One region of the Kineococcus halophytocola genome, then DNA from elsewhere that is predicted to be linked to it. Evidence: riboswitches for the same ligand, from Rfam matches in the RefSeq annotation. Region 1 holds a riboswitch; the other holds the start of a gene.

Region 1 (10,624 bases):
CGGTGTTCAGCTCGATGCCGGTCAGGCCCAGGTCGGCGATGACCTTCAGTGCCTCGGGCAGCGGGCGGTCGTGCAGGATCGCGTTGTAGACGCCCAGTTTCACCGGTGGTTCCTCTCAGTCGACGGAGACGGTCTCGCCCGTGCCGTCGGCGGCCCTGGTGACCGCCTCGAGCACGCGCAGGTTGTGCAGGCCGTGGGTCATCGGCGGCACCACGGGCAGGTCGCCGATCGGGGTGCCGACCCCGCCGGCGATCTCGTTGAGGAACGCCCGGCACTGGAACGTGAAGAAGTCGCTCTGGCCGTGCCCGACGCTGGGGAAGTCCATCGGCAGGCCGCCGGCGACGTAGGGGTGCTCGGGGCCGACGAGGACCTGACGGTACCCGTTGACGGCGTTCGGCGCGGTCGCGTCGGCGATGGTGAACTCGCCCGTGCGGTTGAGGTCGAAGGCCCCGGCGCCGTTCTCGGTGAAGATCTCGAAGCCGAGGCCGTTGGGCAGCCCGTGCGCGATGCGCGACACCGAGAAGGTGCCTGTGGCGCCGCCGGCGAAGGAGGCGGTGAAGGTAACCAGGTCCTCGTTCTCGACGTCCTCGAACTCGGTGCCGACCTCGGCCATGGCATGCCCGACGACCGCACCCACGGGCTTGGGTCGGCGCGTGGTGACCTGGGAGAAGACGGTGCCTCGCACCGACTCCAGCGGCCCGCAGAAGAACTCACCGAGGTCGACCAGGTGGCTGCCGATGTCGGCCAGCGCCCCCGAGCCCGGGCCGCCCTTGTACCGCCAGCTGATGGGCGCGTTCGGGTTGGCGGCGTAGTCGCACCAGTAGTGCCCGTTGAAGTGGCGGACCGCACCGAGGTGGTCGTTCAGGACCTGTTCGCGCAGGGCGTTGATCGCCGGGGAACGGCGGAACGTGAACCCGACGGCGGCGACGAGGTCGGGGTGCTCGGCCGCGGCGGCGACCATGGCCTCGGCGTTGGTGACCGACGGCGCCAACGGCTTCTCGCACAGGACGTGCTTGCCGGCGGCCAGCAGGCCCTCGACGATCTCGCGGTGCAGGTGGTTGGCGACCACGACGCTGACGGCGTCGACGTCGTCCGCCTCGGCGATCGTCTGCCAGCTGGTCTCGGCGCGCTCGTAGCCGTACCGTGCGGCGGCCGCCTGCGCGAAGGGGGCGTGGGCGTCGGCGACGGCCACGAGGCGGACCGGTGGCAGGCCCTCCCCGTAGGCGCCGCCGGCCAGCGTGGTGGCGGCGCGGTAGCCGGCGATGTGGGCGCGGCCGGCCATGCCGGCGCCGATGACGGCGACACCCAGCGGTCGCGTGCGGGGAGAGGACACGGGGAGCCTTCCGGTAGCGGTGACGCGCACCGTCCTCGGTGCGTGAGCAGCTTTCAAACCGGTTTGAAAGACATCGACTAGAATCGGTTCGACCCGCTCCCGTGTCAAGCCGCCCAGGAGGTTCCGTGCCGCAGGGCTCCACCGGCCGCCCGACCATCACCGACGTGGCCGCCCGCGCCGGCATCTCGAAGGGGATGGTGTCGCTGGCGCTGCGCGGTGCGCCCGGCCCGAGCGCGGAGACGGCCGCGCGCGTCCTGCGGGCCGCCGAGGAGCTCGGCTACCGGCCGAACCGGGCGGCGAGCTCCCTGGCCCTGCGCCGGACGCGGCTGCTGGGTGTGGCGATGACCGTTCGCAACGCCTTCCACGCCGAGCTCGTCGAGGAGTTGCAGGCGGCGGCCGAGGACGCCGGGTACGAGCTCGTGCTGGCCCCCGTGACGCGCACCCGGGGTGAGCGGGCCGCGGTCGAGACGCTCCTGGACTCCCGGTGCGAGGCCCTGCTGCTGCTCGGGCCGGAAGCCGACTCCGCCGAGCTGCAGCGGTGGGACGCCCGTGCCCCCGCGGTGGTCCTGGGGCGCCGGCCGCGGACGGTGACCGGCGCGGGTCCGGACGTCGTCCGTGCGTCCGACGAGGTCGGTCTCCGGCTGGTCGTCGAGCACCTCGTCTCCCTCGGGCACCGCGACCTCGTCCACGTCTCGGGTGGTCGCGGGGACATCGCCGCCGACCGCCGCGCCGGGTTCGAGGCCGCGGCTGCGGAGTTCGAGATCCTGGGTCGCACCCTCGAGGCGGGGTTCGACGAGGAGGCCGGGGTACGCGCCGCGCAGCGGTTGCTCGCCGCGCGCACTCCGGCGACGGCGGTGGTGGCCGCCAACGACCGCGTCGCCCTCGGGGTGCTCGACGCCCTCCTGAGGGCGGGGAGGGACGTGCCGCGGCACGTCTCGGTGGCCGGGTACGACGACAGCCCGCTCGCCCGGCTCGGGCACGTGCAGCTGACCTCGGTGGGTCAGGACCCGGCCGGGCAGGCCCGGGCGGCGGTCCGCCTCGCGGTCGAACGGGTCGAGGGGATCGAGCGCGAGAGCGTGGACGTGGTCGTCGAGCCGCACCTCGTGATCCGCGGGACCACGGCGCCCCCGCCGATTCATATGTCACAATGACAGGACAAACTATGAGGAGGTTGTCGTGCCCCTGCTCCGCTTCGACGTCGTCGCCGGCCGAACCCCGGCGCAACTGGGTGCCCTGCTCGACGCTGCCCACGCGGCCGTCGTGGAGGCGTTCGACGTCCCGGAGGGGGACCGGTACCAGGTCGTCCACCAGCACCCCGCCGGTGAGCTCGTCGTCCACGACACCGGACTCGGCATCGAGCGCACCGACCGTGTCGTGCTGCTGCAGGTGACGAGCCGCGCCCGCCCCCAGGAGCAGAAGGTCGCCTTCCACCACCTGCTCGTCCGCAACCTGGAAGCGGCCGGAACGGCCGGCAGCGACGTCGTCGTCTCGATCGTCGAGAACGGGGACGCCGACTGGTCCTTCGGGTACGGCCGCGCCCAGTTCCTCACGGGGGAGCTCTGACGTCAGGACGAGCAGGCCGTCCACGGGAACCGTGCGCACCGTCCCGCGGTGCTGAGCGCTCCGACCACGGAGCGGAGAGGAACGACTGATGACCGTGAGGTTCGGACTGGTCGGGTACGGCAAGGGCGGGCGCTTCTTCCACGCCCCCCTCGTCGCCCGTGCGGAAGGGTGCGCGCTGACCGCCGCGGTGACCCGTTCGCCGCGACGTCGGGCGGAGCTCGCCGCGGACCACACCGGTGCGGTCGCGTTCGACGACCTGGCCTCGATGGCCGCCTCCGGCCTCGTCGACGCGGTCACCGTCACGACGACGGCGGACACGCACGCCGACCTGGTCCTCGAGGCGGTGGACCTCGGGCTGCCCGTCGTGTGCGACAAGCCGTTCGCCCTCGACGCGAGCGCGGCGCAGAGGTGCGTCGACGCGGCCCGGGCGGCCGGGGTCCTGCTCAGCACCTACCAGAACCGGCGCTACGACAACGACTTCCGCACCACCCGGGCCGTGGTGGCGTCGGGGGCGCTGGGGCAGGTGCGACGCATCGAGTCGCGCCTGGAGCAGTTCGCGCCACCAGGAGGTGTGCCCGACTCCGGCGGCGGGATCCTCCTCGACCTCGGTGCCCACGTCGTCGACCAGGTGCTGCAGCTCGCCGGGCCCGTGGCGTCGGTGTACGCCGACGTCTCCCCGGAGCGCTTCGCCCTGCAGGTGAGACACGCGTCCGGGGTCGTGTCGGAGGTCGTCGGCGACCTCGCTCTCCACGGTCGCCCCGGGCCCCGCTTCCGGGTGTTCGGCACCGACGCGATCCTCGAGGTCCCGGCTGACGATCGGCAGGCCGACGTCCTGATGGCCGGAGGGACGCCGGCCGACCCCGGGTGGGGCGAGGTCCCGCAGGCGTCCTGGCCGATCCTGCACCGCGGCGCGTCGAGCACCCGCATCCCTGCGGAGCGCGCCGACTGGCGCGACTTCTACACGGCGTTCGCGGCGGCGGTCACCGACGGCCTCCCCGTGCCCGTCGACCCGGCCGACTCCGTCGCGGGTCTCGTGGTGCTGGAGGCCGCGGCCCGCAGCGCCACGACCGGGGAGGTCGTCCGACTCTGAACAGCGACCGTGCAGGGCGCGGCAGGACCGGTCGGCCCCCGTGCCCCCACGGCACCGGGAGCCGCGAGGTCCCGGTCGGGGCCGCCGGTGTGCCACGCTGTGCGGGACAACTGAACACTCGGCCGCTCCGCCCCGGCGGGAGAGCCCCGCCGTCCGCGGCGGGCACCGAAGGAGCAATCACCCCGGAACCTCTCAGGTCCACGGACCGCCACGGGCAGGCCGCTCTGGAAAGCAGGACCGCGAGGTCCTCACCCACGGGGAAAACCGTTGCTGGGCAACCGGTGACGGTGAAGCTCTCAGGTTCCGCGACAGAGGGGGTCCAGCCCGGCCGCGCCGCGCGGCCGCGACGAGAGGAGCCCCGTGAGCACGAGCACCACCCCCGAGACCGCCGCCGAGACCACGCCCGCCGCGAGCCCGCTGGCGGCCGCGCACGCCGAGCTCGGCGCGTCCTTCACCGACTTCGCCGGCTGGTCGATGCCGCTGCGCTACGCCTCCGACCTCGCCGAGCACGGGGCCGTGCGGGCCACCGCGGGGCTGTTCGACCTCTCGCACATGGGCGAGGTCCGCGTCACCGGCCCCGAGGCCGGCCGCGCCCTCGACGCCGCGCTCGTCGGGCGCCCCTCGACGATGGCCGTCGGCCGGGCCGCCTACGGGATGGTCGTCGACCACGACGGCGGGATCGTCGACGACCTCGTCACGTACCGCCTGGGCGAGGAGGAGTTCCTCGTCGTGGCCAACGCGGCCAACGTCGAGCCCGTCGTCGTGGCCCTGGCCGACCGCGCCCGCCCCTTCGACGCCCACGTCGCCGACGAGACGGCCCGCTGGGGTCTGGTCGCCGTCCAGGGGCCGGCGTCCGTCGCGATCGTCGCCCCGCTGCTGGACGGGGCGTCCGGGGTGGACCTCGCGGCGCTGCGCTACTACCGCGCGGTCACCGCCGTCCTGGCCGGTGTCGAGGTGCTCCTGGCCCGCACCGGGTACACCGGCGAGGACGGGTTCGAGGTCTTCGTCCCCGTCGAGCGCACCCGCGAGGTGTGGGACGCCCTGCTGGCCGCCACCCGCGAGCACGGCGGGGTCCCGGCGGGGCTGGCCTGCCGCGACACCCTGCGCCTGGAGGCCGGGATGCCGCTGTACGGGCACGAGCTCAGCCGGGACGTCACCCCGTTCGCGGCCGGGCTGGGGCGCGTCGTGGTCCTGGACAAGGAGGACGGGGCGGTGGGGCTGGAGGCGCTGCAGCGCCTGGCCCAGGAGCCGCCCGCGCGCGTGCTCGTGGGGTTGCGCGGCGAGGGCCGGCGGGCACCGCGCGCCGGGTACGCGGTCCTCGCCGCCGGGGAACCGGTCGGCGTCGTCACCAGCGGGGCGCTCTCGCCGACGCTCGGGTACCCCGTGGCGATGGCGTACGTCGACGCCGCGCTGGCCGAGCCCGGCACGCACCTCGGCGTCGACGTGCGGGGGACCGAGCTGCCCGCGGAGGTCGTGCCCCTGCCGTTCTACCGCCGGCCGCGCTGAGCCGCGGTCGGGCCGGTGGCAGCATGAGGGGGTGCCCCCGCGTCGCCGCACCGATCCCACTGCGGGCCTGAGCGCCGTCCGCGAGGTGACGGACGTCCTGGACGAGGGCGGGAAGCCCGCGCGGCCCGCGCTGGCCACGGCCGTCCGGTACTGCCTGGAGGAGCTCGCCGCCCGCTACCCCGGCGGCAGCGTCGAGGTGCGGGTGCCCCCGTTCGCGGCCGTCCAGGTCATCGCCGGACCCCGGCACACCCGCGGCACCCCGCCCGCCGTCGTCGAGATGGACGGGCCCACCTGGGTCGCGCTGGCCACCGGCCGGCTGACCTTCGAGGACGCCCGCGCGGGCGGCCGGGTCCAGGCCAGCGGCCAGCGGACCGACCTGGGCGAGCTGCTGCCCCTCGTGCCACCGGACCCCGGCTGAGCCCGTAGCGTTCTCCCCGTGAGCGAGCCGACGCAGGACCCGACCCCGGACGCCCCCGAGCGCGAGGCCGAGCAGGAGCGCGAGGGGACGGCGTTCGTGCAGGTCACGCGCCGTCGGGCACCGCGCTTCCGGGCCTTCGCCCTGACGGGTCTGGTCATCGCCTTCGTCGTCTCCGGTGCCGTCGCGATCACCACCCCGCCCTCGGACGGGTACTCCCAGCAGGCCCTGTTCGGGTACCTGTTCTGCTCCCTCGGGCTGGTGTTCGTCCTGCTCGGTGCCCTCATCGCGGTCCTCGCCGACCGGCGCACCGGGACCCGGGCCCAACCCCGTCGGCGGAGCCGGAAGCGTTCCGGGGTGTGACACACTCGGGGCGTGGCCCGCGGTGACGGACGTCTGAACCACGACCTGCTCCCCGGCGAGAAGGGCCCTCAGGACGCGTGTGGCGTCTTCGGGGTCTGGGCGCCGGGTGAGGAAGTCTCCAAGCTCACCTTCTACGGCCTCTACGCCCTGCAGCACCGGGGCCAGGAGGCAGCCGGCATCGCCGTGAGCAACGGCGAGCAGATCCTCGTGTTCAAGGACACCGGGCTGGTCTCGCAGGTGTTCGACGAGTCGGCGCTGGAGTCCCTGCAGGGGCACATCGCCGTCGGTCACGCCCGCTACTCCACGACCGGTGGCGGCGGCTGGCAGAACGCCCAGCCCACGCTCGGCGACACCGCCGGCGGCACCGTGGCCCTGGCCCACAACGGCAACCTCACCAACCAGTTCGCGCTGCGCGACATGCTCACCGAGCGCTACCCCAGCGCCCCGCAGCCGCCGCTGCGCGGTCGTCCCTCGCCCAGCGAGATCGCCCGCGGCAACACCACGGACACCGCGATCCTCACCGCCCTGTTCGCCGGTGACCCCGACCACACGCTGGAAGCGACGGCCGCCGAGGTCCTGCCGCACGTGCAGGGGGCGTTCTCCCTGGTCTTCATGGACGAGCACACGCTCTACGCCGCGCGCGACCCGCAGGGCATCCGCCCCCTCGTCCTGGGCCGCCTCGAGCGCGGCTGGGTGGTGGCCTCCGAGACGCCGGCCCTGGACATCGTCGGCGCCAGCTTCGTGCGCGAGGTCGAGCCCGGCGAGCTCATCGCCATCGACGCCGACGGGCTGCGCAGCACCCGGTTCGCCGAGGCGAAGCCCAAGGGCTGCGTCTTCGAGTACGTCTACCTCGCCCGCCCGGACACCTCCATCAACGGCAAGGTCGTCCAGGAGTCGCGCGTGGAGATGGGCCGGGTCCTGGCCCGCGAGCACCCCGTCGAGGCCGACCTCGTCATCCCGACCCCGGAGTCCGGGACGCCCGCGGCCATCGGCTACGCCGAGGAGTCCGGCATCCCCTACGGCCAGGGCATGGTCAAGAACTCCTACGTGGGCCGGACGTTCATCCAGCCCAGCCAGACGATCCGGCAGCTCGGCATCCGGCTCAAGCTCAACCCGCTCAAGCACGTCGTGGCGGGCAAGCGGCTCGTCGTCGTCGACGACTCCATCGTGCGCGGCAACACCCAGCGGGCCCTCATCCGGATGCTGCGCGAGGCCGGCGCCGCCGAGATCCACGTCCGGATCTCCTCCCCGCCGGTGAAGTGGCCGTGCTTCTACGGCATCGACTTCGCCACCCGCGCCGAGCTCATCGCCAACGGCCTGAGCGTGGAGGACATCGCCCAGAGCATCGGCGCCGACTCCCTGGGCTACATCTCGGCCGAGGGCATGATCGCGGCGACCGAGCAGCCCGCCGAGCGGCTGTGCTCGGCGTGCTTCACGGGGGAGTACCCCGTGCCGCTCAACGACCTCGACCGGCTCGGCGAGCGCTCGATGGACAAGCCCCGCATCCCGATCACCCCCGTCACCCGGCACCAGCACGACACCCCCGAGGGAGCCCAGCAGTGAGTGGAACGACCTACGCCTCCGCGGGCGTCGACGTCGTCGCGGGCGACCGCGCCGTCGAGCTCATGAAGGCGTCCGTCGCCCGCACGCAGGGCCCGGAGGTCGTCGGCGGGTTCGGCGGCTTCGCCGGCCTGTACGACGTGTCGGTGCTCAAGGACTACCGCCGTCCGCTGCTCGCGACGAGCACCGACGGCGTCGGGACGAAGGTCGCCGTCGCCCAGGCGCTCGACGTGCACGACACCATCGGCGCCGACCTCGTCGGGATGGTCGTCGACGACATCGTCGTCTGCGGCGCGACGCCGCTGTTCATGACGGACTACATCGCCTGCGGCCGCGTCGTGCCCGAGCGGATGGCCGCCATCGTCGCGGGCATCGCGCGCGCCTGCGAGGAGGCCGGGGTCGCCCTCGTCGGTGGCGAGACCGCCGAGCACCCGGGCCTGCTGGGTGCCGACGAGTACGACGTCGCCGGCGCCGTGACGGGGGTCGTCGAGTCCGACGAGCTGCTGGGCGCCGAGAAGGTCCGCGCCGGGGACGTGCTCGTGGCGATGGCCTCCTCCGGGCTGCACTCCAACGGCTACTCCCTCGTGCGGCGCGTCGTCGCCGACGCGGGCTGGGCCTACGACCGGCACGTGGAGGAGTTCGGCCGCACCCTGGGCGAGGAACTGCTGGTCCCGACCCGCATCTACGCCAAGCCCGCGCTCGCGACGCTGGCCACCGGCGGGGTGCACGCCATGAGCCACGTCACCGGCGGTGGTCTGGCCGCGAACCTGGCGCGCTGCCTGCCCGCCGACGTGACCGCCGAGGTCGACCGCTCGACGTGGACGCCGGGGGCGGTGTTCTCCGTCGTGCGCGACCTGGGTCAGGTGCCGACCGACGACCTCGAGCGCACCCTGAACCTGGGGGTGGGCATGGTTGCGGTCGTGGCCGCCGAGCAGGCGCAGGCCGTCGTGGAGACCGTCGAGCAGACCGGGATCCCGGCGTGGGTGTGCGGTGAGGTCCGCCGGCGCACCGAGGCCGACGGGTCGAGCAACGGCAAGGGGATCGCAGGAGGCGTGACGACCCTCCGGGGTTCCCACCAGGGCTGGTGAGGACCGGGGGAGCGCCACGCCTCGTGCGGTGCCGCGAGCTACTGCGCGAACTGGCCGTGCGGGCGCCGGGTCAAGCCCGGCGCTTGGACGTCCAGTCGTCGTAGTCGTCCGTGGCGGTGTACTTCGACCAGTTCTCGGGGTTGTCGTCCGAGTCGTCGTCTTCCACGTCAGACTCCGGCGCCTCGGGGGCGGCGTTGCGCCCCGTCTGGCGGTACGGGTCGGGCCCGTGAAGCTCACGTTGCAGAGCGTTGTAGTCGGTGTCGGGACTGAAGTACTTCAGCTCCCGAGCGACCTTCGTCTGCTTGGCCTTCTGACGGCCGCGCCCCATGGCGTCGACCCCCTCGCGCGTCGGCCGGGGCAGTCTGTGCTGACCCCGGAGCAGCTGTCATCTCTCCGTGCCCCCAACGGTACATGTTCTGCAGAGGTTCCGGCATCCCGGTCACGAGGTGGCACCCCGGACGGCTCACGGGGTGCGGCGGTGCCGGGTCGCGATGGTGTTGGGTGGGCCCATGACCAGCACAGGTGCAGGGGTGGACGCGGGTGGGGGCGCGGGCGTCGTCGCCGGGATCGACTCCTCGACCCAGTCGTGCAAGGTCGTCGTCCGCGACGCCGCCACGGGGGAGCTGCTGCGCTCCGGGCGCGCCTCCCACCCCGACGGCTCCGAGGTCGACCCCGCGCACTGGTGGCGGGCGCTGGAGCAGGCCGTCGCCGACGCCGGCGGCCTCGACGACGTCGACGCCCTGGCGGTCGGCGCCCAGCAGCACGGCGCGGTCCTGCTCGACGAGGCCGGCGAGGTCGTCCGCCCGGCTCTGCTGTGGAACGACGGCCGGTCCGCGGCCGCGGCCGAGGCGCTCACCGCCGAGCTCGGTGGGCCGGGCGCGTGGGCCGAGCAGGTCGGCAGCGTCCTCGTGGCGTCGCTGACGATCACCAAGCTGCGCTGGATCGCCGAGCACGAACCGGACGCCGTGGGCCGCACGGCCGCGGTCTGCCTGCCGCACGACTGGCTGACGCACCGCCTCGCCGGCGGGGGCACCGCACGCCTGGTGACCGACCGCGGCGACGCCAGCGGGACGGGCTACTTCGCCCCCGCCGACGGCACGTACCGGACCGACCTGCTGGAGCGCGCCTTCGGCGCGGTGCCGTCCCTGCCGGACGTCCTGGGCCCGGCGCAGGAGGCGGGGACGAGCGCCTCGGCCCTGTCCCGCGGCGCCCGGCTGGGTCCGGGCACGGGCGACAACATGGCCGCCGCCCTCGGGGTGGGTGCGCAGGTGGGCGACGTCGTCGTGTCCATCGGCACCTCCGGCGTCGTCAGCGTCGTCAGCGAGGTCCCCACGCACGACCCCAGCGGTCTCGTCGCCGGGTTCGCCGACGCGACCGGCCGCTACCTGCCGCTGGTCTGCACGCTCAACGCGGCCCGGGTCCTGGACGCCGCCGCGCGCATGCTCGGCGTCGACCACGCCGAGCTGTCCCGGCTGGCCCTGTCCGCCCCGCCCGGCAGTGGCGGGCTCGTCCTCGTGCCGTACCTGGAGGGCGAGCGCACGCCCGTCCGCCCCGACGCCACGGGGGCGCTGCACGGCCTCACGCTGGCGACGTCCACGCCCGCCCACCTCGCCCGCGCGACCGTGGAGGGGCTGCTGTGCGGGCTCGCGGACGGACTGGACGCCCTGGAGGCGCAGGGCTGCGCGATCGGCCGCGTCGTCCTCGTC
Region 2 (10,624 bases), on a different contig from region 1:
TGCTCGATGCCCTGGATGTAGTTCGCGATCTCGTACGTCGCCGACTTCGGGTCCGTGGGCTGGTAGTAGATGACCGTGTCGATGCTGACGACGAGGTTGTCGGAGGTGATGACCGGCTGCGGCGGGAAGGAGACGACCTGCTCGCGCAGGTCGACGTTGGCGCGCACCTTGTCGATGAACGGCACGAGGAAGTGCAGACCGGCGTCCAGCGTGCGCGAGTAGCGCCCGAGCCGTTCGACGATGACGGCCGTGGCCTGCGGGACGATCCGGATCGTCCGGATGATGACCGTCACCACGAAGAGGATGACGAGCACCAGGACGATGAGGGTCACGACGTTGTCCATCAGAATGCCTCTCGGTCCATCACGGTTCCCCCGGGATCGCCGTCGGGGGTGGGGCTGCGGGCAGGGGCCCGACGACGGCGGTGGCGCCGTCGATCGCGGTGACCACGACGTCGGCACCGGCCGCGAAGACGGGACCGGCCGAGCGGGCCGACCACGTCTCCCCCGCCAGCTTGACCTGCCCGCCGCGGACGGTGACGTCGGCGAGCACGATCGCGGGCCGCCCGACGAGGGCGGCGGAGTTCGTCGTGCCGACCGGGGGCATCCGCAGGCGCCGGAGCAGGACGGGACGGATGGTCCCGATGAGCAGCCCGGCGACGAGCGCCGCCACGAGCACCTGCCCGACGAACCCCAGCCCGAGCGCGTCGGCGGCGGCGCCCGCGAGGGCGCCGCCGGCGAGCATGGCGAAGACCAGGTCGATCGCGGTGATCTCCAGGATCCCCAGGACGAGCGCGGCCGCGATCCACAGCAGCCAGCTGCGGTCGAGCACGGCGTCCAGGAACTCCACGGTGATCACCCCCTGGCGGTGATCCTACGCACCGGTCAGTACTCCGACAGCGGCGGGCACGAGCACACGAGGTTGCGGTCCCCGGCCGCGCCGTCGATGCGGCGCACCGGCGGCCAGTACTTCGTGCGCGGGTCCGTCCCGGCCGGGTAGACGGCCTCGGCGCGCGTGTAGGGGTGGTCCCACTCCCCCACGAGGCTGGCCGCGGTGTGCGGGGCGTGCCGCAGCGGGGAGTCCTCCACGGCCCAGCGGCCGTCGGCGATCTCCTGCACCTCCGCGGCGATGGCGAGCATCGCGTCGCAGAACCGGTCCAGCTCGGCCAGGTCCTCGCTCTCGGTGGGTTCGACCATGAGCGTGCCCGCGACGGGGAACGACATCGTCGGGGCGTGGAACCCGTGGTCGATGAGCCGCTTGGCGACGTCGTCGACCGTGACGCCGGTGGCCTTCGTCATCGGCCGCAGGTCCAGGATGCACTCGTGGGCCACGAGCCCGCCCGGACCCCGGTACAGGACGGGGAACGCCTCGGACAGCCGGGCCGCGACGTAGTTCGCCGACAGGACCGCCTGGACCGTGGCGGCGCGCAGGCCGTCGGGGCCCATGAGCCGCAGGTACGCCCACGGGATCGGCAGGATGCCCGCGGACCCGAACGGGGCCGCCGAGACCATCCCGACGCCGCCGGCGTCCGGGGCCGTGGAGGGCAGGAACGGCGCGAGGTGGGAGCGGACCGCGACGGGCCCGACACCCGGGCCGCCACCGCCGTGCGGGATGCAGAACGTCTTGTGCAGGTTCAGGTGGGAGACGTCGGCGCCGAACTTCCCCGGCCGGGCCAGCCCGACGAGGGCGTTGAGGTTGGCGCCGTCGACGTAGACCTGACCGCCCGCGTCGTGGACGAGGCCGCAGACCTCGCGGATGGACTCCTCGTAGACCCCGTGGGTCGAGGGGTAGGTGACCATGAGCGCGGCGAGGTCGTCGGCATGCTGGGAGACCTTGGCGCGCAGGTCCTCGAGGTCGACGTTGCCGGCCTCGTCGCACGCCACGACGACGACCTTCAGGCCGGCCATGACCGCGCTGGCGGCGTTCGTGCCGTGGGCGGAGCTCGGGATGAGGCAGATCGTGCGTTCCCCGTGCCCCTGCGCCACGTGGAAGGCGCGGATGGCCAGGAGCCCGGCGAACTCGCCCTGCGAACCGGCGTTGGGCTGCAACGAGACCGCGTCGTACCCGGTCACCTCGGCGAGCCAGCGCTCGAGGTCGGCGACGAGCTCGGCGGTGCCCGCGAGCTGGTCGGCGGGGGCGTAGGGGTGCAGGTCGGCGAACTCGGGCCAGGAGATCGGCTCCAGCTCGGTCGTCGCGTTGAGCTTCATCGTGCACGACCCCAGCGGGATCGCGCCGCGGTCCAGGGCGTAGTCGGCGTCGGACAGGCGGGCCAGGTAGCGCAGCATCGCCGTCTCGGACCGGTGCTGCGAGAACACCGGGTGGGTCAGGAACTCCGAGGTGCGGCGCAGGTGCGCGGGCAGGGCGGCCTCGGCGGCGACCTCGGCCGCCTCGATCCCGAAACCGCGCAGGGCCGCGGCGACGTGCGCCTCCGACGTCGTCTCGTCGACGGTGATGCCGACGTGGTCGGCGTCGACGCGGCGCAGGTTCACCCCCGCCTCCAGGGCGGCGGCCACGACCTCGTCCGCGCGACCGGGAACGCGGGCCAGCACGGTGTCGAAGAAGTCCGCGTGCACGACCTCCACCCCGCCCTCGCGCAGCTGCTGCGCGAGCGCGGACGCGCGGCGGGCCACCTGCAGACCGATGGCGCGCAGGCCGTCCGGGCCGTGCCAGACCGCGTAGCACCCGGCCATGACGGCCAGCAGCACCTGGGCGGTGCAGATGTTCGACGTCGCCTTGTCGCGGCGGATGTGCTGCTCGCGGGTCTGCAGGGCCAGGCGGTAGGCCGCGTTCCCGTCCGCGTCCACCGAGACCCCGACGAGCCGGCCCGGCAGCGAGCGTTCCAGGCCCTTGCGGACGGCCATGTACGCGGCGTGCGGGCCACCGGCGCCCATCGGGACGCCGAACCGCTGGCTGGACCCGACGGCCACGTCGGCGCCGAACTCGGCCGGCGGGACGAGGACGGTGAGGGCCAGCAGGTCGGCCGCGGCCACGGTGACGGCCCCGCGGGCCTTGGCGTCGGCGACGACGCCCGCGAGGTCGCGGACCCGACCCGACGTGCCGGGGTACTGCACGAGCAGGCCGAACACGTCGCCGGTCGCGGCGAACGGGTCGGGGGCGTCGAGGTCGACGAGGGCCAGCTCGATCCCCAGCGGCACGGCGCGCGTGCGCAGGACGGCGAGGGTCTGCGGCAGGACGTCGGCGTCGACGGCGAACACCGCCCCCTTCGGCGCCTTGGACGTGCGCCGGGCCAGGGTCATCGCCTCGGCCGCGGCGGTGCCCTCGTCGAGCAGGGAGGCGTTGGCGATGTCGAGGCCGGTGAGGTCGGTGACCGCGGTCTGGAAGTTCAGCAGCGCCTCGAGCCGGCCCTGGGAGATCTCCGGCTGGTAGGGCGTGTACGCCGTGTACCAGGCGGGGTCCTCCAGGACGTTGCGCCGCACCACGGCCGGGGTGCGGGTGCCGTGGTAGCCCATCCCGAGGAGGGACGGTACGACGCGGTTGCGGCCGGCCAGGGCGCGCAGCGCGGCCGTCACCGACGTCTCGTCCAGCGCCTCGGGCAGGTCCAGGACCCCGTCGCGGATGCCCGCGGGCACGGCCCGGTCGACGAGCTCGTCGAGGGAGGCCAGCCCGACGACGTCCAGCATCCGGGCCACGGCCGCGGCGTCGGGCCCGATGTGGCGGGCGCTGAACGGCAGGGCGGCGGGCTCGGGGGCGACCTCGGGCAGGTCGCGGGCGAGGGGCAGGGACGGCGAGGTCATGGACGCTCCGGAGGTCTGGCGATGCGCGGACGGACCTCCCCGTCTGTCACGCACCGCGGGCGGGGCGTTCCAGAGCGGCCTGCCCCACGTGGTCCTTCCGCCTGAGAGGTTCCGGGGATGTTGCCCCTTCGGCGCCCCGTCCCGGAACGGGTCGGAGTCTCTCCCTCGCGGGGTGAACGGCCGGGCCCCACTCTACGGGGTCCACCGCACCGGCTCCCCCGCACCGGACCCTCGGCGCTAGGTTGTGCCCCGTGATCACCCTCGCCGTCTGCAGTGCCAAGGGCGGTGTCGGCAAGACCTCGGTGGTGCTGGGCCTCGCCTCGGCCGCGCTGGCCCGCGGGACCAGCACCCTCGTCGTCGACCTCGACCCGCAGGCCGACGCGACGTCGGGTCTGGACGTGACGGCCCAGCGCGCGCACGACGCCGCCGCCGTCCTGGCCTCGCCCAAGCGCCGCGTCGCCGAGGACGCCGTCGCCCCCAGCGGCTGGGTGGACGACCACCCCGGTCTGCTCGACGTCGTCAGCGGCTCGGCGGCCTCGGCGCGGCGGGACAGCCCCGACGCCGACGAGGAGGAGCTCAAGGCGCTGCGGCGGGCCCTGCGCAAGCTCGACGACCACGACCTCGCCCTCCTGGACACGCCCCCCTCCCTCAACGGCCTCACGCGCTCGGCCTGGCGCGCCGCGGACGCGGTCCTCGTCGTCTCCGACGCCAGCCGGTTCTCGGTCGCCGCCGTGGACCGCACGCTGCGCGAGGTGCGCTCGCTGCGCTCGGCCCCGCGGGTCGTGGGCGTGGTCGTCAACCGGTTCACCCAGCGCTCGGGCGAGCAGCGCTTCCGCCTGGAGGAACTGCGCGGCCTCTTCGGGGACCTGGTGCTGGACCCCCTGCCCGACCGCGTGGCGGTCCCCCAGTCCCAGGGCTCCGGCACCCCCCTGCACGCGCTGCGGACGCGCACCGCCAGGACCCTCGCGGCGCAGTTCGACACGCTGCTGGACCGGGTGCTGACCGGAGCGGGGGGAACCTCCCCGGCCCCCTGACCGTCACGAGGTGCAGGAAGATCGCGCTACGTCTACCGTTGCCAGACGGGTCGTGCGCACACTCGTCCTGTGGGTGCCGCCCCCGCTCTCCCCGCGCCCCGCGCGGGTCCAAGGAGGTCTCGTGACGTCGTCCAACACCCCGCTGACCGGCTCGCCCCGCGCGGAGGTCCCCGCCCGCGTCGTCCGGCCCGCCCGGGCCACCACGCCCACGTCGGCTCCGGCCCGGCGCCCGCTGGCCGTGGACCCCGAGGCCGACCGCGTCGTCGGCCTGGTCCAGCGGCTGCGCGCGCACTGGACGCGCTCCGGTGCCGACATCGCGACCCGGCTGCGCCCGGGGGTCGAGGACGCCCAGCTCGACGCCGTCGAGCGCCAGACGGGGCTGCTCATCCCCCGCGCCGTCCGCGCCTGGTGGCGGGCCGTGGACGGGGTCGACCCCGTGCGCACGACGTTCCGCACCAGCGCCCCCACCGTCGGCCCCGGCGGGTGGGTCCCGCTGCGGCTGGAGGACGCCGTGGCCCGCGCCACGGGGCAGGGACCCGGTCTGGCCGCGCCGCCGGCCCTGCTGCCGGTGTTCGCCCGCGACGAGGAACTCATCGCCGTCCGCCTCGGCTCCAGCCGCGCGGTCGTGGAGCAGCTCGTCCTGGCCGACGACGGCGAGAGCTACCAGCACGCCTGGCGGACCGGGTTCGAGGACCTGCTGAGCACGTGGGCGGACTCGCTGCTGGCCGCGGTCATCTGGCTGCCGGACGCGCACGACTGGGTGACGGACCCCTTCGCGCTGCAGGCGCTGCCGCACGCCGAGCTGCTGGACTGAGGACACCGCGGTCCCACCGCGGTCCCCCGTGTCCTTCACCGTCCGTCACCCGGCGGGTGGCGCGCAGGGGGTCCTCGTCCGGCGCTGGGCGAGGAGGTCTCCCGGACGGGGAGGCAGTGACGCGGGGTGAGGAGCGGGGAGGTCAGCCGGCTTCGCGCGCGGCGCGGCGGCGGGACAGCTCGTCGGCCAGGACCGTGCCGGGACCGGTGGACCCCGTGGACTCGGTGGTCTCGGGCTGCTCGCGCTCGGCGGGGCGTTCACTGGGCAGGGACGCCAGCTCCCCCTCGACCTCGCGCCAGACGCGGCCGACGGCGATGCCGAAGACGCCCTGCCCGCCCTGGACGAGATCTATCACCTCGTCCGCCGAGGTGCACTCGTAGACGCTGGCACCGTCGGACATGAGCGTGATCTGGGCGAGGTCGTCGACGCCGCGCTCGCGCAGGTGGGTCACGGCGGTGCGGATCTGGTGCAACGAGACCCCGGTGTCCAGCAGCCGCTTGACGACCTTGAGGACGAGGATGTCGCGGAAGCCGTAGAGGCGCTGGGACCCCGAGCCGGACGCGCTACGGACCCCGGGTTCGACCAGGCCGGTGCGGGCCCAGTAGTCCAGCTGCCGGTAGGTGATGCCGGCCGCCTTGCAGGCCGTCTGGCCGCGGTAGCCGACCTCCTCGTCGAGGTCGGGCAGGTCCTCGGCGAAGAGCAAGCCCTGTGCACGTGCGGGTCGGGACACCTTCCGCGACGACCCCGCGACTGTGTCGCCACTGCTCACGCCGGCCTCCTCGTCATCGCCACCCGGTCGAGGGTTCGTCCGGGAGCGTCCTTCCATAAGACCGTAGAAGAGCACTCGCGGAGCGTCAACGAGGCGCGCGGCGCGGCGCGTCCCGTGACCCTTCCGTGACCACGGCCGCCGCGTGGACCGTCAACGCTCCCCCGACCCGGACTCGAAGTCCTCGGGGGTGATGTGGTCGAGGAACTCACGGAACTTCTCCACCTCGTCCTCGTCCTCGTCGGGAACGGGCACCCCACCGGAGTCCAGGACCCCGTCGGCCCCGACGATGGGGCAGCCCACGCGCAGCGCCAGCGCGATGGCGTCGGAGGTCCGCGCGCTGACGGTGAGCCCGCCGTCGAAGGCCAGCTCGGCGTAGTAGACGTTGTCCTTGACGTCGACGATCCGAACCTCCTCGACCCGGCGGCCGACGGCCTCGATGACGTCCTTGAGCAGGTCGTGCGTCAACGGCCGCGGGGGGACGACCCCCTGCTGGGCGAAGGCGATCGCGCTGGCCTCGGGGGCACCGATCCAGATCGGCAGGTACCGGTCACCGTCGCGTTCGCGCAGCAGGACGATCGGGTTGTTGGAGGGCATCTCCACCCGGACACCGACGACATCGAGCGCTCGCACCCGTTCACCGTACCCCTCGACCCCGCTGGGCACCGCTGGGCACCGTCGTGGTGCCCGACGGGACGGGCTCAGCGCACCGTGCGCCCGAGCGCGCCGGCGACCAGGGCCGTGTGCAGCCGCAGGCAGGCGGCGGCGACCTCGCGCGCGACCTCGTCGCGCTGCCCCGTGCGCTGCAGCGGCGCGGCCACCTGCTCGGCCAGCGCGACCTCGCGGTCGGCCGCCGTGCGGAACATCCGCAGGTGCCGGGCCTCGATGCCGTGCGCGGCCAGGGCCGAGGCGGCGCGCAGCACCTCCAGGGCCTCACCGTCGTACCAGGGGCCGCCCGGGGCCGGGGACAGGACGCCGAACCCCTCCAGCGCGTCGAGCAGCTCGGGTTCGACCCCGGACTCGCGCAGCAGCTCGCCGCGCGTGAGCCGCAGACCGGCGGCGCGGCCGTCGAAGCGCTCGACCCCGGCCGTGGCGGGCGGTTCGGTGCCCGGCACCCGCGGGGAGAGGTCGGCCGGGTCGGGGATCTCCAGACCGCGGTCCACGGCCTCGAGGTGCTCGCGGATCACCTTCAGCGGCAGGTAGTGGTCGCGCTGGGCCGACAGGACGTAGCGCAGCCGGTCGACGTCGTCGGAGGAGAACTTCCGGTAGCCCGAGGGGGTGCGTCCCGGCTCGACCAGGCCCTGCTCCTCCAGGAAGCGGATCTTGGAGATCGTCAGGTCGGAGAAGTCCGGCGACAGGATCGCCATGACCTCCCCGATGGTCATCCGGGGCTGGCTCGGGTCGAGCGGGCGGGCTCCCGCTGCGCTCACGGCCGCACCCGCGGGCTCGGGTGGAACTCCAGCCGGTACTTGCCGATCTGGACCTCGTCACCGGCGCTCAGCAGGACGTCGTCGATTCGCTCGCGGTTGACGTAGGTGCCGTTGAGGCTGCCGACGTCGCGCACGCGGAAGCCCGGGCCGGTGACCGGGTCCGGGGCGCGCAGGAACTCGGCGTGCCGGCGCGAGACCGTGACGTCGTCGAGGAAGATGTCGCTCGTCTGGTGCCGGCCGGCGGAGGTGCGCTCGGCGTCGAGCAGGAACCGCGACCCGGCGTTGGGGCCCCGGCGCACCACGAGCAGCGCGGACCCGGCGGGCAGCGCCTCGATCGCCTCGGTGTCCTCGCCCGTCAGCCCGCGGTCGGCGCTCTCGTGCACCTCGGGGACGGCCAGCCCGGCGAAGGACATCGTGGAGTCCACGGGTCGTTCCTGACCCGGCCCCCCGGGGGGCGCCCCCTCCTCCGGACCCGTCGGCCCGTTGGTCGACTCAGAGCCCGGCGCGGACATCGACACCACCTCTCGCTGGCAGAGCACGCGACCACCGACGGCAGGCGGACGGTCACGCTCGGATCTTCGGGCACCACACTAGCCGGGACCGACCCCGCAGGTCAGCCCGCGTCCCGCACGTTCCGCCGGGCGGCGGACGACGTGCGGGGGAACGCGTGGGAGGACGCGTGGGAGGACGCGTGGGAGACGGGCTCAGCCCGCGTGGGCGGTGTACGCCTCGGCGTCGAGCAGCGCCTCGACCTCGGAGGGGTCGCCGGGGGTGATGGTGAACATCCACCCCTCCCCGTACGGGTCGGTGTTCACCAGGTCCGGGCGGGTCTCCAGGCCGGGGTTGTGGCCGGTGACGGTGCCCGAGACGGGAGCGGTGATCTCGCTGACGCTCTTGGTCGACTCGACCTCCCCGATCGCGCCGCCGGCGCTGACCTGCTCCCCCTCGGCGGGCAGGGACACGTACACGACGTCCCCGAGCTGGTCCTGGGCGTGGTCGGTGATCCCGACGCGGACGGAGCCGTCGGCCTCCACGCGCACCCACTCGTGCTCGCTGGTGTAGCGCAGGTCGGCGGGGACGTTCGACATGGGACGCGGGACTCCTCACGAGACGGGGTGCGTCCGCGGGTCACTGCTGCGGCGACGCCGGGCGAGCGTACTGAGGCGCCGAGACGGCGTGCAAGGCGGTCACCGACACGCCGTCCGGTCCCGGCCGCCGCTGGACGTCGAGGTCGGCGCCGGCCGAGCGCAGCGTCTCGCGCACCCCGCCGGGGATGTCGAGCGCGGTGGCCAGCGTGGCGGGGTCGCCGATCACCGTCACCACGTACGGGGACCGTTCGAGGCGGCCGTCGACGAGGACGCCGCCGGTGCCGTCGGCGAAGGCGGTCTGGGCCACGACGCGGGTCTGCCCGATCTGGATCCCCTCGGCCCCGGAGTCGCGCAGCTCCTGCACGAGCTGGATGAGGTTGGTCGCCCGCAGCGCGGTCCCGGGGTCGGTGACGGTCGCCACGACGCCCGGTCCGTGGGCCGGCAGGGTGCCGGCGAGGACGCCGTACTCCCGGGCCCGGGCGGCGGCGGCCTCCTCGGCGGCGGCCGACCGGTCCGAGCCCTCGGTCAGCTCCCGCCGGGTGGCCTGCAGGTCCTGCAGCTCCCCGGCCAGGCGCTCCCCGCGCTCGGTGGTGTCGTCCAGGATCCGCACGAGGTCGCTCTCGCGCAGGTCGGCCAGGTCCGAGGTGTCCGTCTGGCGCACCTGCACGACGACGCCGAACCCGAGGGCGGCGCACAGCACCCCGGCCAGGACCTGGCCGCGGGTGGCCCGGGGGGAGGCGGCCCGCCGGAGCCGGCGCCAGGGGCCGGGGCGCGGGTCCGGGTCCGGGTCCGTGCTGGAGCTGGCGCCCATCAGGCGTTGAACAGGTGGCGGCGGATGGCGGCGGCGTTGGAGAAGATGCGCACGCCGAGGACGACGACGACCCCCGTCGAGAGCTGGGATCCGACCCCGAGCTGGTCGCCGAGGTAGACGATGAGCGCCGCGACCACCGCGTTGGACAGGAACGAGACGACGAACACCTTGTCGTCGAAGATGCCGTCCAGGACCGCGCGCAGACCCCCGAAGACGGCGTCGAGAGCGGCCACGACCGCGATGGGCAGGTAGGGCTGCAGGGCCAGCGGCACCTCCGGCTGCAGGAGCACCCCGGCGAGGACACCCACCACGAGTCCGACGGCTGCGATCACGGGGCCGAACCCTACTGGCCCGCCGCGCCGGCCCGGGCGAAGCGCAGGTCCAGGCGCGCGGCGGGCAGGTCGAGCCGGTCGGCGGGGGCGACCTCGGCGCGCAGGCCGTAGTTGTCGCGCAGCACCTGCAGGTACCGGCCGGCCACGGAGGTGGCGAAGGCCGTCTGCATCGCCGCCGGGTCCCCGACGGCGGAGACGGTGTACGGCGGGGTGAGGGGCCGGTAGTCGACGAGGACCGCCTCCCCGGCGGCCCGGATGGACGACAGCGCCCCCAGCCGCTGACCGTTGACGGCGACGGCCTCGGCCCCGGCGGCCCACAGGCCGTTGACGACGAGCTGGACGTCGCGGTCGACGACCCGGCCCGAGGTCGGGCCGGGGGCCGGGGCCCCCGCGGGGGTCGCGGCGTCGTCGAGGACGACGGACAACCCCGGCCCGGTGACGGCGGTCGCGGCGGCCGCGACCTGCAGCCCGGAGGCGCGGGCGTCGGCCGAGGCGGCCGGGGCACCGCCGAGGGAGGCGGCCAGCCGGGCGTTGCCGGCCCGCAGCTCGCTCACGCGGGCGGCCAGCTCGTCGGCGCGGGCGGTCCCGTCCTGG

The links. Region 1 has a riboswitch for glycine ahead of gcvT (glycine cleavage system aminomethyltransferase GcvT). Riboswitches for the same ligand answer to the same signal wherever they lie in the genome.
Region 2: it holds a riboswitch for glycine, as region 1 does, so the genes downstream of both, gcvP (aminomethyl-transferring glycine dehydrogenase) here and gcvT (glycine cleavage system aminomethyltransferase GcvT) in region 1, are expected to answer to the same signal.

The regions. Positions count from the first base shown of each region.
Region 1 covers NZ_JBGFTU010000006.1:145,992-156,615, reverse strand. The annotation lists gene AB2L27_RS06930 (sugar phosphate isomerase/epimerase family protein) at 1-103, opposite strand, end outside; gene AB2L27_RS06925 (Gfo/Idh/MocA family protein) at 116-1,333, opposite strand; gene AB2L27_RS06920 (LacI family DNA-binding transcriptional regulator) at 1,459-2,484, shown strand; gene AB2L27_RS06915 (tautomerase family protein) at 2,510-2,896, shown strand; gene AB2L27_RS06910 (Gfo/Idh/MocA family protein) at 2,985-3,986, shown strand; glycine riboswitch at 4,113-4,204, shown strand; glycine riboswitch at 4,206-4,304, shown strand; gene gcvT (glycine cleavage system aminomethyltransferase GcvT) at 4,347-5,492, shown strand; gene AB2L27_RS06900 (sterol carrier family protein) at 5,524-5,910, shown strand; gene AB2L27_RS06895 (hypothetical protein) at 5,929-6,270, shown strand; gene purF (amidophosphoribosyltransferase) at 6,283-7,833, shown strand; gene purM (phosphoribosylformylglycinamidine cyclo-ligase) at 7,830-8,918, shown strand; gene AB2L27_RS06880 (DUF3073 domain-containing protein) at 8,989-9,246, opposite strand; gene xylB (xylulokinase) at 9,428-10,624, shown strand, end outside.
Region 2 covers NZ_JBGFTU010000010.1:89,399-100,022, reverse strand. The annotation lists gene AB2L27_RS10510 (SPFH domain-containing protein) at 1-344, opposite strand, end outside; gene AB2L27_RS10505 (NfeD family protein) at 364-858, opposite strand; gene gcvP (aminomethyl-transferring glycine dehydrogenase) at 885-3,755, opposite strand; glycine riboswitch at 3,835-3,931, opposite strand; gene AB2L27_RS10495 (ParA family protein) at 4,007-4,789, shown strand; gene AB2L27_RS10490 (SMI1/KNR4 family protein) at 4,842-5,603, shown strand; gene AB2L27_RS10485 (MerR family transcriptional regulator) at 5,746-6,429, opposite strand; gene AB2L27_RS10480 (bifunctional nuclease family protein) at 6,523-7,002, opposite strand; gene ftsR (transcriptional regulator FtsR) at 7,071-7,754, opposite strand; gene AB2L27_RS10470 (FHA domain-containing protein) at 7,796-8,311, opposite strand; gene gcvH (glycine cleavage system protein GcvH) at 8,504-8,887, opposite strand; gene AB2L27_RS10460 (DUF881 domain-containing protein) at 8,928-9,698, opposite strand; gene AB2L27_RS10455 (small basic family protein) at 9,698-10,030, opposite strand; gene AB2L27_RS10450 (DUF881 domain-containing protein) at 10,042-10,624, opposite strand, start outside.